DNA from 2 places in the Streptomyces kunmingensis genome. Region 2 is predicted to be linked to the other one. Evidence: riboswitches for the same ligand, from Rfam matches in the RefSeq annotation. Region 2 holds a riboswitch; the other holds the start of a gene.
The links. Region 2 has a riboswitch for glycine ahead of gcvP (aminomethyl-transferring glycine dehydrogenase). Riboswitches for the same ligand answer to the same signal wherever they lie in the genome.
Positions count from the first base shown of each region.

Region 1 (7,617 bases), on a different contig from region 2:
GCGGGCAGCGCCGAGTACCCGACCTGGAACGGCACGATGGCCGTCATCGACAAGCAGGAGAAGCTCCACATGACCTCCTGCAGCGTCGGCATCAGCTGCACCAAGGGCGACCCCGACTACTACGACCTGACGCTGCCCTGGGACGTCCACCTCACCCAGTCCGGCACCTACGTCCACTACTCGACCGGCGACCCGAACCCGGGCAGCGGCAGCGCCCGCGGCTCGCACGGCTGCGTCCACCTGTCGATGTCCGACGCCAAGTGGTTCTACGGGCAGGTCAAGCAGGGCGACCCCGTCACCATCACCGGCTCCCCGCGCGCCAAGGCCCCGGCCGACAACGGCTACGCGGCCTTCAACGTGAGCTGGGACCAGTGGCTCGCGGGCAGCGCGTCCGGCGCGGGGACCAGCGCGACGCTGTAGATCCTCGGGAGGCGAGCGCGGCGGCTCAGCACTCGATGATGTTCACCGCGAGCCCGCCCCGCGCCGTCTCCTTGTACTTGACGCTCATGTCGGCGCCGGTCTCCTTCATGGTCTTGATGACCTTGTCGAGGGAGACCTTGTGGGAGCCGTCGCCGCGCATCGCCATCTTGGCGGCGGTGACGGCCTTCACGGCCGCCATGCCGTTGCGCTCGATGCAGGGGATCTGGACGAGCCCGCCGACCGGGTCGCAGGTCAGGCCGAGGTTGTGCTCCATGCCGATCTCGGCCGCGTTCTCGACCTGCTCCGGGCTGCCGCCGAGCACCTCGGCGAGCGCGCCCGCCGCCATCGAGCAGGCCGAGCCGACCTCGCCCTGGCAGCCGACCTCGGCGCCGGAGATCGACGCGTTCTCCTTGAACAGCATGCCGATCGCGCCGGCCGAGAGCAGGAAGCGGACCACGCCCTCCTCATCGGCGCCGGGCACGAAGTTCACGTAGTAGTGCAGGACCGCCGGGATGATGCCGGCCGCGCCGTTCGTCGGCGCGGTGACGACCCGGCCGCCCGCCGCGTTCTCCTCGTTCACCGCCATCGCGTACAGCGTGATCCACTCCATGGCGTGCGCCAGCGGCTCGCCCTCGGCGCGCAGCTTGCGGGCCGAACCGGCGGCCCGGCGGCGGACCTTGAGGCCGCCCGGCAGGATGCCCTCGCGGGACATGCCGCGCGACACGCACGCCTGCATCACGCGCCACAGTTCGAGGAGCCCGGAGCGGATCTCGTCCTCGGTGCGCCAGGCCTTCTCGTTCTCCAGCATCAGCGCCGGGATGGACAGGCCCGTCTCCCGGGTGAGGCGCAGCAGCTCGTCGCCGGTGCGGAAGGGGTACTTCAGCACGGTGTCGTCCGGCACGACCGGGTTCTCGCCTGCCGCTCCCTCCGCCGCCAGGACGGACTCGTCGACGACGAAGCCGCCGCCGACCGAGTAGTACGTCTTGGTCAGCAGCTCGGCGCCCTCGGCGTCGTACGCCCACAGGCGCATGCCGTTGGCGTGGTACGGCAGGGTCTCGCGGCGGTGCAGGACCAGGTCGTCGTCGTAGGAGAAGGCGATGTCGTGCACGGCGAGCAGATTGATCCGGCCCGACGACCTGATCTCCTCCACCCGCTCGTCGGCGTGCTCGACGTCGACGGTGCGCGGGGACTCGCCCTCCAGGCCGAGCAGGACCGCTTTCGGGGTGCCGTGTCCGTGGCCGGTCGCGCCCAGGGAGCCGTACAGCTCGGCGCGTATCGAGGCGGTGTGGGCCAGCAGGCCCTCGTTCTTCAGGCGGCGCGCGAACATGCGCGCCGCGCGCATCGGGCCGACTGTGTGCGAGCTGGACGGGCCGATGCCGATCGAGAACAGGTCGAAGACCGAGATGGCCACGGTGGAACTCCAAAGATGGTTGGTAGACGCCGTTGTCTGCCGGGGGCACGGGGCGGGGCACCGTGCCCACTGAAACCTGGTGGGTCCAGTGTGCGCGATGCCCCGTAAGGACGTATGTACGAAAGGGTACGTAACTCCAGCGGAACCGTTACAGGCCGGGGTACAGCGGGTGCTTCTCGGCCAATGCGGTCACCCGTGCCTTGAGGGCGTCCACGTCGTAGGACGGCTTGAGGGCCTCGGCGATCACGTCGGCGACCTCGGTGAAGTCCTCGGCGGTGAAGCCGCGGGTGGCGAGCGCGGGCGTGCCGATGCGCAGGCCGGAAGTGACCATCGGCGGGCGCGGGTCGTTCGGGACGGCGTTGCGGTTGACCGTGATGCCGACCTCGTGGAGGCGGTCCTCGGCCTGCTGGCCGTCCAGTTCGGAGTCGCGCAGGTCGACCAGGACGAGGTGCACGTCCGTGCCGCCGGAGAGCACGTTCACGCCGTGGGCGCGGGCGTCCTCCGAGGTCAGGCGCTCGGCGAGGATACGGGCACCCTCGATCGTGCGCTGCTGGCGCTCCTTGAAGTCCTCACTGGCGGCGACCTTGAAGGAGACCGCCTTCGCCGCGATCACGTGCTCCAGGGGACCGCCCTGGAAGCCCGGGAAGACGGATGAGTTCAGCTTCTTCGCGAAGTCCTTCTTGGCGAGGATGATGCCGCCGCGCGGACCGCCGAGCGTCTTGTGCGTGGTGGACGTGACGACGTCCGCGTACGGCACGGGGTTGGGGTGCAGGCCCGCGGCCACCAGGCCCGCGAAGTGCGCCATGTCGACCCACAGGTACGCCTCGACCTCGTCGGCGATGCGACGGAACTCGGCGAAGTCCAGCCGGCGCGGGTACGCCGACCAGCCGGCGATGATCACCTTCGGGCGGTGCTCCTTGGCGAGCCGCTCCAGCTCGGCCATGTCGACCAGGCCGTTGTCGTCGACGTGGTACGCGACCACGTCGAACTGCTTGCCGGAGAAGTTCAGGCGCATGCCGTGCGTGAGGTGGCCGCCGTGCGCCAGGTCCAGGCCGAGGATCGTGTCGCCGGGCTTGGCGAGCGCGAAGAGGGCGGCCTGGTTCGCGGAGGCGCCCGAGTGCGGCTGCACGTTGGCGTACTCGGCGCCGAACAGCTCCTTGACCCGGTCGATCGCGATCTGCTCGGTGACGTCGACGTGCTCGCAGCCGCCGTAGTAGCGGCGGCCGGGGTAGCCCTCGGCGTACTTGTTGGTGAGGACCGAGCCCTGGGCCTCCATGACGGCGACCGGCGCGAAGTTCTCCGACGCGATCATTTCCAGGGTCGACTGCTGGCGGTGCAGCTCGGCGTCGACGGCCTTGGCCACGTCCGGGTCGAGCTCGTGCAGGGACTGGTTCATTGCGGACTTGTCGGTCATATCGGGTCAGCTCCCGGAGAACTCGGTGTACTCGTCGGCGGTGAGCAGGTCCTTCGGCTCCTCGGAGATCCGGACCTTGAACAGCCAGCCGCCCTCGAAGGGCGCCGAGTTCACCAGGGACGGGTCGTCGACGACGTCCGTGTTGGCCTCGGTGACCTCGCCCGACACGGGGGAGTACAGGTCGGAGACCGACTTGGTGGACTCCAGCTCGCCGCAGGTCTCGCCCGCGGTGATGGCGTCGCCGACCTCGGGGAGCTGGACGAAGACGATGTCACCGAGCGCGTTGGCCGCGTGCTCCGTGATGCCGACCGTGGCGACGCCGTCCTCCACGGCCGACAGCCACTCGTGCTCCTTGCTGTAACGCAGCTGCTGGGGGTTGCTCATGAGTCGAATTCTCCTGTACGCGAGGCGGTGCTGATGACAGTGGGGGAGGGCGCCGGGATACGAGCGTTACTTCTGGCGCTTGTAGAACGGCAGCGCCACGACCTCGTACGGCTCATGCGTACCGCGGATGTCCACACCCACGCCCGCCGCGCCCGGCCCGGCGTGCGCGGCGTCCACGTACGCCATGGCGATCGGCTTGCCCAGGGTCGGGGAGGGGGCGCCGGAGGTGACCTCGCCGATCACCTGTCCCTCGTGGACGACCGGCATGCCCGCGCGCGGGACGCGGCGGCCCTCGGCGACCAGGCCGACGAGCTTGCGGGGCGGGGCGCTCTCGGCGCGCTCGGCGGCGGCCGTCAGCGCCTCGCGGCCCACGAAGTCGCCGTCCTTCTCGAACTTCACGACCCGGCCGAGCCCCGCGTCGAACGGCGTCAGCTCCGTGGTCAGCTCGTGCCCGTACAGCGGCATACCCGCCTCCAGGCGCAGCGTGTCGCGGCAGGACAGGCCGCACGGCGTGAGGCCGTACTCCGCGCCCGCCTCGGTCAGCGCCTGCCACAGCTTCTCCGCGTCGGCGGGCGCGACGAACAGCTCGAAGCCGTCCTCGCCGGTGTAGCCGGTGCGCGCGATGAGCGCCTCGACGCCCGCGACGGTGCCCGGCAGACCCGCGTAGTACTTCAGCCCGTCCAGGTCGGCGTCCGTGACGGACTTCACGATGGCGGGGGAGTGCGGGCCCTGCACGGCGATCAGCGCGTACGCGTCCCGGTCGTCGCGGACCTCGGCGTCGAACCCGGCGGCCCGCTCGGTCAGGGCGTCGAGGACGGTCTGCGCGTTGCCCGCGTTGGCGACCACCATGTACACGGTCTCGGCCAGGCGGTAGACGATCAGGTCGTCGAGGATGCCGCCGTCCGCGCGGCAGATCATGGTGTAGCGGGCGCGGCCGACGCCGACCGTGCCGATGTTGCCCACGAGCGCGAAGTTCAGGAGCGCCACCGCGTCCGGTCCGGACACCGTGATCTCACCCATGTGGGACAGGTCGAAGAGCCCGGCCTTCGTACGCACCGCGTTGTGCTCGTCGCGCTCGCTGGCGTAGCGCAGCGGCATGTCCCAGCCGGCGAAATCGGTCATCGTGGCGCCCAGCGAGCGGTGCAGGGCGTCGAGGGCTGTCGTACGAGGGGTACGGGTCATGGCTGGTGCTCCCGGGCGTGACGGCGATGGCGAGGGGTCCCCCGTGGCGGAGGCCCTCCCCATCTGTCATCGGAACCTGAGAGGTTCGCCCCGACCACACGTACTCATGGTCATGGCTTGCACCTTGGGTGGGGCCGCCGTACTGGACGGTCGGCCCGCTTTTCAGATGTGCCTCGCCCGCGCGGTACGGGGCCTGAGAGATTCAAGGGAGGAACTTGCTCCTTCGGCGTCCGGGCCCACATACGTGTCCGGAACTCTCCCGCGCGGATTCAAGCGGCCGGTATGCGGTTGTGTGCCTGTGGCGCGCACATCATTGCACGCCCGTGGAACGGGGAAACCCCACGGCGGGCATTACCTTCTCTTTACACTTGGCGGGCAAGGGTAAGTGGGCGGGACGGGGAGGACGATCACGGTGCGCAAGGCGATCGCGGGGGCGTACGCGACAGCGGCGTCAGCCGCGTCCACGGTGGTGCCCGGGGTGCGCATTCCCGGGCAGCGTTCGGTGCGGGACCTGCGCGGGCGCGGTGGCCGCACACCGCGCTTCATCGGCTTCGCGGCGGGCGACCTCGTCGTCCTCTCGGGGCTGCCGGGCAGCGGCAAGTCCACCCTGATGCGACGGGCCGTCACGGTCGTGCGCATCGACTCCCAGGACACCCGCGAGCGCTGGGCCGCCCGGCTGCCGCGCGGCGTGCCGTACGCGCTCTACCGGCCGCTGGTGCGCATCGCGCACTACGTGGGCCTGCACCAGGCGATGCGCTCCGGCGCCAGCGTCGTCGTGCACGACTGCGGCACCCAGGCGTGGGTGCGCCGCTGGGTGACGCGAGCGGCCCGGCGGCGCGGCGCCTCCGTCCACCTGCTGCTCCTCGACGTCCCCCCGGACACGGCGCTCGAAGGGCAGCTGGAGCGGGGCCGGGGGGTGTCGCGGTACGCGTTCGCCCGGCACCGGCGGGCGGTGGGCGCGCTGGTGACGTCGACGGAGCGGGGCGAGCTGCCGGCAGGCATCGAATCGGCGGTGCTCCTCGACCGGGCGGCGACCGACGCGCTCGGCGGGATCACGTTCAGGGGCTGAACCCCAGGCGTTATCGTCGGCGGCTATGGAACACCCGGCATTTCACGAGGACGCGCACCCCCACCCCCACCCGGCACAGGCCTGGCCGGCGAACGAGCTGGAGGAGGTCCTCGCCGCGGCGGTCGGCGTCGAGGGCGCGGGCGGCCGCATCGTCGAGGTCCTCGGCCGCAGCCCGATCTGGATTCCGCTGCCCCAGGGCGGCAGCACCGAGAGCCGCGACCTCGATCTGCCGACGCTGGAGATCGAGGGCCAGGCCTTCGTCCCCGTCTTCAGCTCCGAGCAGCAGTTCATGCAGGTCACCGGTGGCCGGATGCACTGCACGGTGGCCCCGGCCGTCGAGTTCGCGCGCGGGCTGCCCGCGCAGGTCGGGCTCGCCCTGAACCCGGACGGCGCGATCGGCATCCCGCTGCCCCCGCCCGCCGTCGCCGAACTGGCCCGCAGCGGCCGCACCCCGCTGGACGGACCGGCGACCGGTGGCCGCGTCGTGCTCTCCGAGCCGGACTGGCAGCAGGACCCGGTGGACTTCCTGGCGGCGGTGCGCGAGGAGTTCGAGGCGACCGGCACCGTACTGTCCGCCCACCGCTGTCTCGCCGTCGTCGAGGACGGGGCTCCGTCGCTGTTCATCGGCGTACAGCTGACCCAGTGGGAGGGCGCCGCGCGCGACCTTCCGCTGGACGCGCTCGGCCGTGCGCTCGGCCGGTCACCCGCCGCCTGGCCGGTGAACCTGGTCTTCCTCGACGTCACCCAGGACCCGGTCGCCGACTTCCTGCGCACCCGCGTACGTCCGTTCTATGTACGGGAACGGTGACACCGTCCGTCAAGTCGGTGTCAGGAACGCCGCTTAAGCTGGTTTCATGACGTGACCGGGCGGCACTGTGCCCTCCGGTCACGGGCGGAACACGGACGTTCACGAAGGGGCGGTTACGGGTGAGTGCGTCGGGCACGGCCGCGGCCGGACAGGTCGAGCACATGCTGCGCCAGGTGACTCCCGGGCGCTACGACGCGTACGAGGCGCTCCTCGCGGCCCTCGCCGCCGGACAGGTCTGGATGCTGCTCTGGCACGGCCAGGCAGGCTCGCCCGACGCCCAGTTCGGGAACATGGACGTGGACGGTTTCTCCTACGCCCCCTGCGTCACCTCCGCCCAGGAGCTCTCCGCGTCCGGCTGGTCCCGCGCCTACGAAGTCGTCAGCGGCGTCGACGCGGCCCGCACGCTCTACCCCGACCACTACGGCCTCTGGCTCAACCCGCACGCCCCCGGCGGCGGCGTCGGGGTGCCCTGGCTCGACCTGCGCCGGATCGCGGGCGGCCTCGACCGGCAGCCCGCCGGTCCGCTGCGGCTGACCGAGCCGGCCATCGAGATCCCCCAGTTCTGGGCGCTGCTGGCGCAGAACGCGCACCGCACCACCGCGATCCGGTCCCTGCGCCGCGCGTGGGTGCAGCCCGCGGTCGGGGCGCCGTACCTGGCGATCGGCCTCGACGTCTACGACACGGCGCCCGCGTCGGTGGACGCGGTCCGGGCGATGATGCAGCAGTCCGTCGCGGCGGTCCCGGACGGGCTGCCGGTGTCCACGGTGGCCATGTCCGACGAGTACGACCCGGTGGCGATGTGGCTGCGGGCGAACGCGCGGCCGTTCTACGACCGGGAGTCCCACGCGGCTCCGGCAGCTCCGGCCGGCGGGGGTTACGGCTACCCGCCGCCGTACGGCGCGTCGTACTGAACCGATGTCCTCCATCGC
Region 1 is NZ_BAAATS010000019.1:327,208-334,824, reverse strand. It holds gene ABD366_RS25855 (L,D-transpeptidase) at 1-420, shown strand, start outside; gene ABD366_RS25850 (L-serine ammonia-lyase) at 446-1,831, opposite strand; gene ABD366_RS25845 (serine hydroxymethyltransferase) at 1,980-3,245, opposite strand; gene gcvH (glycine cleavage system protein GcvH) at 3,252-3,629, opposite strand; gene gcvT (glycine cleavage system aminomethyltransferase GcvT) at 3,696-4,811, opposite strand; glycine riboswitch at 4,865-4,983, opposite strand; glycine riboswitch at 4,984-5,083, opposite strand; gene ABD366_RS25830 (AAA family ATPase) at 5,218-5,880, shown strand; gene ABD366_RS25825 (enhanced serine sensitivity protein SseB) at 5,906-6,688, shown strand; gene ABD366_RS25820 (enhanced serine sensitivity protein SseB C-terminal domain-containing protein) at 6,808-7,599, shown strand.
Region 1: linked by a shared signal. The riboswitch ahead of gcvT (glycine cleavage system aminomethyltransferase GcvT) and the one ahead of gcvP (aminomethyl-transferring glycine dehydrogenase) in region 2 are both predicted to bind glycine.

Region 2 (7,617 bases):
GAGGTTCCGGTCACCGAACGCCTGGTCGATACGGCGCACCGGCGGCCAGTACTTGTCGGAAGCGGCGACCCCCGCGGGGAACACGGCTTCCTCGCGGCTGTACGCGTGCTCCCACTCCCCGCCGAGCATCCCGGCCGTGTGCGGAGCGTTCCGCAGCGGGTTGTCCTGCGCCGGCCACTCGCCGGAGGCGACCCGCTCGACCTCCCCGCGAATGGCGATCATCGCCTCGCAGAACCGGTCGAGTTCGCCGATGTCCTCGCTCTCGGTCGGCTCGATCATCAGCGTCCCGGCGACCGGGAACGACATGGTCGGCGCGTGGAACCCGTAGTCGATGAGGCGCTTGGCGATGTCGTCGACGGTGACCCCGGTCGCCTTGCTCAGCGGCCGCAGATCGATGATGCACTCGTGCGCGACGAGCCCGCCGGGCCCGGTGTAGAGCACGGGGAAGTGCGGCTCGAGCCGCTTGGCGATGTAGTTCGCGGAGAGCACGGCGACCTGCGTCGCCCGCTTCAGCCCTTCGCCGCCCATGAGACGCACGTACGACCACGAGATCGGCAGGATGCCGGCGGAGCCCCACGGCGCGGCCGAGATCGGCCCGACCCCGGTCTCCGGTCCCGCGGCCGGCTGCATCGGGTGGTTCGGCAGGTACGGCGCCAGGTGCGCGCGCACACCGACCGGGCCCACACCGGGACCGCCGCCGCCGTGCGGGATGCAGAACGTCTTGTGCAGGTTCAGGTGCGAGACGTCGCCGCCGAAGTGGCCCGGCTTGGCAAGGCCCACCAGAGCGTTGAGGTTCGCCCCGTCGACGTACACCTGACCGCCGGCGTCGTGCACCGCGGCGCAGATGTCGGCGACGTGCTCCTCGAAGACGCCGTGCGTCGACGGGTACGTGATCATGAGGACGGAGAGCTGGTCGGCGTAGGTCTCGATCTTGGCCCGCAGGTCCTCGACGTCGATCTCACCGTCGTCGGCGGTCTTCACGACGACGACCTTCATACCGGCCATCACGGCGCTCGCCGCGTTCGTGCCGTGCGCCGACGACGGGATGAGGCAGACGGTCCGCTGCTCGTCCCCGTTGGCGCGGTGGTAGCCGCGCACCGCGAGCAACCCGGCCAGCTCGCCCTGCGAACCGGCGTTGGGCTGCAACGACACCTTGTCGTAGCCCGTGACCTCCGCGAGCCGCTCCTCGAGCTCCGTGATGAGCGTCAGGTAGCCCTGCGCCTGCTCGGCCGGCACGAAGGGGTGCAGCTGCCCGAACTCGGGCCAGGTGACCGGCTCCATCTCCGTCGTCGCGTTGAGCTTCATCGTGCAGGAGCCCAGCGGGATCATGCCGCGGTCGAGCGCGTAGTCGCGGTCGGCGAGCTTGCGCAGGTAGCGCAGCATCGCGGTCTCGGAGCGGTGCTGGTGGAAGACGGGGTGCGTCAGGATCTCGTCGGTGCGCAGCGCGTCCCCGGGCAGCACGTCCGCCGTCCCGGCGTCCAGCGCCTCGATGTCGCCCTCGACCCCGAACGCGCCCCAGACGACGTGCAGTTGGCTCCGCGTCGTGGTCTCGTCGCAGGCGACGGAGACGTGATCGGCGTCGACCAGCCGCACGTTGACCCCGCCCTCGCGGGCGGTGCGGACGACCTGAGCGGCCGTGCCCGGCACCCGGACGGTCACGGTGTCGAAGTACACCTCGTGCACGACCTCGACGCCGCCCGCCGTCAGACCGGCCGCCAGCAAGGTGGCGTAGCGGTGGGCGCGCTGCGCGATGGAACGCAGGCCGTCCGGCCCGTGGTAGACGGCGTACATTCCGGCCATCACGGCGAGCAGGACCTGCGCCGTGCAGATGTTGCTCGTCGCCTTCTCACGACGGATGTGCTGCTCACGCGTCTGCAGGGCGAGGCGGTACGCCTTGTTCCCGTCGGCGTCGACGGAGACACCGACGAGCCGCCCGGGCAGGGACCGCGCGAACTTCTCCCGTACGGCCATGTAACCGGCGTGCGGGCCGCCGAAGCCCATCGGTACACCGAAGCGCTGCGTCGTGCCGACGGCGATGTCCGCGCCCAGCTCGCCGGGCGAGGTCAGCAGCGTCAGAGCGAGCAGATCGGCGGCGACGGTGACGATGGCGCCCAGCTCGTGCGCCTGCTCGATGACGGGCTTGATGTCCCGCACGGCGCCGGAGGCCCCCGGGTACTGCACGAGTACGCCGACGACGCCGCGCTCGGCGACCTCGGCGGGAATCCCGTCGCTCAGGTCGGCGACGACGATCTCCACACCGGTCGGCTCGGCGCGCGTCCGGATGACGGCGACGGTCTGCGGCAGCGCGTCGGCGTCCACCACGTACGCGCCGTTCTTGACCTTGCCGATACGCCGCGACAGCGCCATGGCCTCGGCGGCGGCCGTGCCCTCGTCGAGGAGGGAGGCGCCGGACGTCGGCAGTCCGGTCAGTTCGGCGACCATGGTCTGGAAGTTGAGCAGCGCCTCCAGGCGGCCCTGCGAGATCTCCGGCTGGTACGGCGTGTAGGCCGTGTACCAGGACGGGTTCTCCATGACGTTGCGCAGGATGACGGGCGGCGTGAACGTCCCGTAGTAGCCGAGCCCGATCATCGAGCCGAGCACCTGGTTCCGGTCCGCGAGGGAGCGCAGCTCGGCGAGCACCTCGGCCTCGGTCCTGGCGGCCGGCAGCTGAAGCGCCTCGGCGCTCTTGATCACGTCCGGCACCGCGGCCGCCGTCAGCTCGTCGAGCGAGCCGTAGCCGACCTGCGCGAGCATCTTGGCCTGCGCGGCGTCATCCGGACCGATGTGGCGCTGCTCGAAGGGGATGCCCTGCTCCAGCGCGGAGAGCGGAGTACGGTTGGCGGTCATTGCGGAGGCCTCCTGGTCATTGCGACCTGCGAGGGGCACCACGGCGTGGGTGCCCGGACGGCCTCCCCCTCTGTCATCTCAACCTGAGAGCTTCACCGGTCCGCCCCGCGCGAGCACGGAACACACCGGCTTTCACCGTCGGTGAGAGCGGGAAACGAGCACCCGCCCTGCTTTCCAGAGTGACCTCGTCCGTGCGGTACATGGGCCTGAGAGATTCCGGGGAGGATTTGCTCCTTCGGCGTCCCCGACAACTTCCGGAGACTCTCCCGCACGGGGTCAGCAGCCATTTGCCAGCCTACCAGCGGCGACTTGAGCGGAACCCTCGAGTGGCCGCCATCCCCAATGTGCTCTTTCGTAGTGCTTACAGACGAGTTGCGACCATTGGGAGGGCCCGTGCAGACCGACGTCGATCCGCGCAACTTGATCGGCCGCAAGGCGTTCGACCGCAACGGCAGCAAGATCGGCACGATCGACGAGGTCTACCTCGACGACGCCACGGGCGTGCCGGAGTGGGCGGCGATCCGCACCGGCCTCTTCAGCCGCGACGCCTTCATCCCCCTGGAACCCAGCGAACTGGTCGACGGCACCCTCCGCGTCCCCTTCGAACGCGCCCTGATCAAGGACTCCCCGGACTTCGGCGTAGGCCGCCACCTCTCCCCCGAACAGGAACTACAGCTCTACCACCACTACGGCCTGGACCTCACACCCCCACACGCCTCGGACGACCTCATGTTCGGCCACATAGCAGGCTCAGAACCCGACCACCCCTAACCCGATCAAGCCCAACCAGCACCAAATCAAGCCCCTCCGGCGATTGAGGAGCGGGGTCCGGGGCAGAGCCCCGCGTCACCGCGCGCCACCACCCCACCCGCACTGCAACCCCGGCCCCCTACTCCCCCGGCTCGACCAACGGCAACGGCTCCCCCGGCACCAACAAGGGGTCATCAACAAGAAACGTCCGAACCCGCCCGGGCCCCACCGCATAGGGCGTCTCGAACCGCACAGTCACCCGCCCAAGCCCACTCCCCTGCACCCACCCGGCCCCGAACTCCGCGTGCCGCACATCGTGCCCCGCCATCCACCGCCGCTCGCCCACCACCGGCTCGGCCACCACCTCGGCCACCTCGGCCCGCTCCCGCTCCTCCCCCTCCTCACCGGCGCCCTCCGCCCCCCGGCTCTCCTCGGCGGCAGCCGCCTGCGCAGCCGCCTGCGCGAACAGATCCTCCTGCGTGTAGTCGGCGAGCCCGCTCACCCCGACCCCGAGCAGCCGCACCCCGCCCGTCGTGTCCACGGACTCCAGCAGCCGCGCGGCGGCCTCCCGCACCACCCCCGGATCGTCCGTCGGCCCCCGCAGCGTCTCGGACCGCGTCAGGGTGGAGAAGTCGTACCGCCGCACCTTCAGAACCACGGTCCGCCCCGACCGCTCGGCCGCCCGCAGCCGCTCCACACACCGGTCGGCGAGCCGCTGCACCTCCGCCCGGACCCGCACCCGCTCGTGGATGTCCACGTCGTACGTGTCCTCGACCGACACCGACTTGGAATCGCGCTCGGCGACCACGGGCCGGGCGTCATGGGCCAGGGCCATGGCGTACAGCTGCGCCCCGTGCGACTTTCCGAGGAGGCGCACCAGCTCGTCCTCGCCCGCCTCGGCGATCTCCGCGACGGTGAGGATCCCGGCCCGCCGCAGATGGTCCCCGGTAGCGGGCCCCACGCCCGGCAGGATCCGCACGGACTTCGGCCCGAGCAGCGCCCGCTCGGTCCCCGGCCGTATCAGCACCAGGCCGTCCGGCTTCGCCTCCTCCGACGCGATCTTCGCCAGCATCTTGGAGGCGGCGAGCCCTACGGACCCGGTCAGCCCGGTCACGCGCCGGATGTCCGCCCGCAGCCGGGCACCGACGGCCTCCGCGGAAGACTCGTCCCAGGCCACCTCACCGGCCTCCAGATCGACGAACGCCTCGTCGAGGCTCAAGGGCTCCACCAGCGGCGAGAGCTCCCGCAGCAGCCCCATCACCTGCTCGCTGATCTCCCGGTAGAGCCGGAACCGCGGCACCAGGTACGCGGCGTTGGGAGCGAGCCGCCGGGCCTGCCCCATCGGCATAGCCGAATGCACCCCGAACTTCCGCGCCTCGTACGACGCCGTCGCCACGACGCCACGCGGCCCGAGCCCGCCCACGACGACAGCTTTCCCGCGCAGGCTCGGCTTGGCCGCCTGCTCCGCCGAGGCGTAGAAGGCGTCCATGTCGAGATGCAGAATCGTCGGCCCGGTCCTCACCTCACCGATGCTGCCCTACGCCACTGACAACGCGGCCGCACGGCCCGCGGGGCCCGTCCTCACACGGCCCGGTTGCGCCGCCTCGCCAGCTCGTCGGAGGGGTTGTGCCCGACCAGCGTCTCGCCGGTGTCCACCCGCTCCCCGTGCAGCTGCGACAGGGCTCTCTCCACGTCCTGCCAGACCACGCCCACCGCGATCCCGAAGATCCCCTGCCCGCCCTGGAGCAGCTCGTGGACCTCGGCCGGTGACGTGCACTCGTACACCGTTGCGCCGTCGCTCATGAGCGTCATGCGCTCCAGGTCCGCGAAGCCCCGCTCCCGCAGATGCTGCACGGCCGTACGGATGTTCTGCAGCGAGACACCCGTGTCCAGGAAGCGCTTGACGACCTTGAGGACGACGACGTCCCGGAAGCTGTACAGACGCTGCGTCCCCGAGCCGTACGCGGCCCGCACGCTGGGCTCGACGAGGCCGGTCCTGGCCCAGTAGTCGAGCTGTCGATAAGTGATGCCGGCCGCCGCGCACGCGGTCGGTCCCCGGTACCCGACGTCCCCCTGCTCGGAAGCCGCTTCGCCGCTCTCCCCCGCCACCGCAGACACTGCCTGCGGGCGCTGCGGAGTGTGATCGGCCGCGCTGCCGTGAAACGAGTACGGACCGCCCGTCGCCGTACCGTCGCCGCTGCTTCTCACGCCGACCTCCTCTTTGACCTGCCTTCACGACGGTAGGCAGTCACAAGGGGTGCGTCAACGAACGCCACACTCGCCACGCCGAGTGATAATCACCCTAGGAGTGGTTTCCCGTATCCCACCGCGGGGAAAGGCTAGCCGAATGTGCCGAGGCGGCCGCCGCTGGGCGACCGCCTCATGGTCATTTTCTGCCGGTCACTGGCTGTTGGTCCCGAAGTCCTCGGGCGAGATCTGGTCGAGGAACTCGCGGAACTTCTCCACCTCGTCCTCCTGCTCGTCCGGGATCGCGATCCCGGCATCGTCCAGGACCCCGTCACTGCCGAAGATCGGCGTGCCGGTGCGCAGCGCCAGCGCTATGGCGTCGGACGGGCGGGCGCTGACCTCGACGCCGCTCGCGAACACCAGCTCCGCATAGAAGACACCTTCCCGCAGGTCGGTGATGCGTACTTCCGTCAGCTCCTGTCCGACCGCTTCCAGCACGTCCTTGAACAGGTCGTGCGTCAGCGGACGCGCGGGAGCCATGCCCTGCTGGGCGAAGGCGATCGCGGTCGCCTCCCCCGGTCCGATCCAGATGGGGAGGTAACGGTCGCCTCCCACTTCACGCAGGAGCACGATCGGCTGGTTGGAGGGCATTTCCACCCGGACACCTACGACGTCGAGCTCGTTCACACAGCAACCCTAGGACGTGCCCGGCCGGTTTGGGTAGTCGGGCATCCGCCGAGGGCCGGGCCCACGGCACTCGCCCGCCGCTGCGATCAGGGCAGACGTACCCCGAGTGCAGTCTGCACCAGTGCCGCGTGCAGCCGCACGGTGAGGCCCGCCAGCTCCTTGACCCGTGCCTGCGCGAGGGCCCTGGTCTGCGGATTGCGATGCACCTTGAGCGGGGCCACGACCGAGTCCACCAGCCCGGCCTCACGGTCCGCGGCCGCCCGCATCACCCGCAGATGCCGCGGCTCGATGCCGAACCGGCCGAGCTCACCGATCAGCTCCGCCACCGATACGGCCGAGGCGTCGTAACCGCCCTCCGGCAACGGGGCGATGAGCCCGTACGACTCCCACTCGTCGAGCTGCCCCTCGTCGATCCCCACGGCGGCGAGCAGCTCGTCCCGGCCGACGCGAGCGGCCGTGGGAGCCCCGTCGTCGTCCGCGGCGTCACCGGGCCGCCCAGGAGCCGGCACGGGCAGCGTCTCGCCCCGCTCCAGGGCGTCGAGCTGCTCCTTGATGACCTTCAGGGGCAGGTAGTGGTCCCGCTGCATCCGCAGGACGTGGGCCAGCCGCTCGACGTCGTCCGGGCCGAACTTTCGGTAGCCCGAGGGCGTCCGCTGCGGCTCGACGAGCCCCTCGGACTCCAAGAACCTGATCTTGGAGATGGTGACTTCGGGAAACTCTTCGCGCAGCACGTTCAGTACGGTGCCGATGCTCATCAGCCGACTGTCCGCGGTGGCGGTGCCCAGGGAGGCACCGCCCCTCGGTGTATGAAGCATGGACCTTCCTGAAGGTTCGCTGGGTCAGATACCTCGCTGGCTCGCGTAGAAGACCAGCCGGTACTTGCCGATCTGCACCTCGTCGCCGTTGTTCAGCGTCAGCGAGTCGATGCGCTCACGGTTCACGTACGTCCCGTTGAGGCTGCCGACGTCGGACACGGTGAACGAGCCGTCCTGCAGGCGACGGAATTCCACATGGCGGCGCGACACGGTCACGTCGTCCAGGAAGATGTCGCTCTGCGGGTGGCGCCCCGCCGTGGTGAGGTCGCCGTCCAGCAGGAAGCGGCTGCCCGAGTTCGGACCGCGACGCACCACCAGGAGCGCCGAGCCC
Region 2 is NZ_BAAATS010000074.1:6,334-13,950, reverse strand. It holds gene gcvP (aminomethyl-transferring glycine dehydrogenase) at 1-2,847, opposite strand, end outside; glycine riboswitch at 3,032-3,126, opposite strand; gene ABD366_RS43220 (PRC-barrel domain-containing protein) at 3,241-3,618, shown strand; gene ABD366_RS43215 (DNA polymerase IV) at 3,737-5,119, opposite strand; gene ABD366_RS43210 (MerR family transcriptional regulator) at 5,179-5,805, opposite strand; gene ABD366_RS43205 (bifunctional nuclease family protein) at 5,998-6,471, opposite strand; gene ftsR (transcriptional regulator FtsR) at 6,558-7,286, opposite strand; gene ABD366_RS43195 (FHA domain-containing protein) at 7,311-7,617, opposite strand, start outside.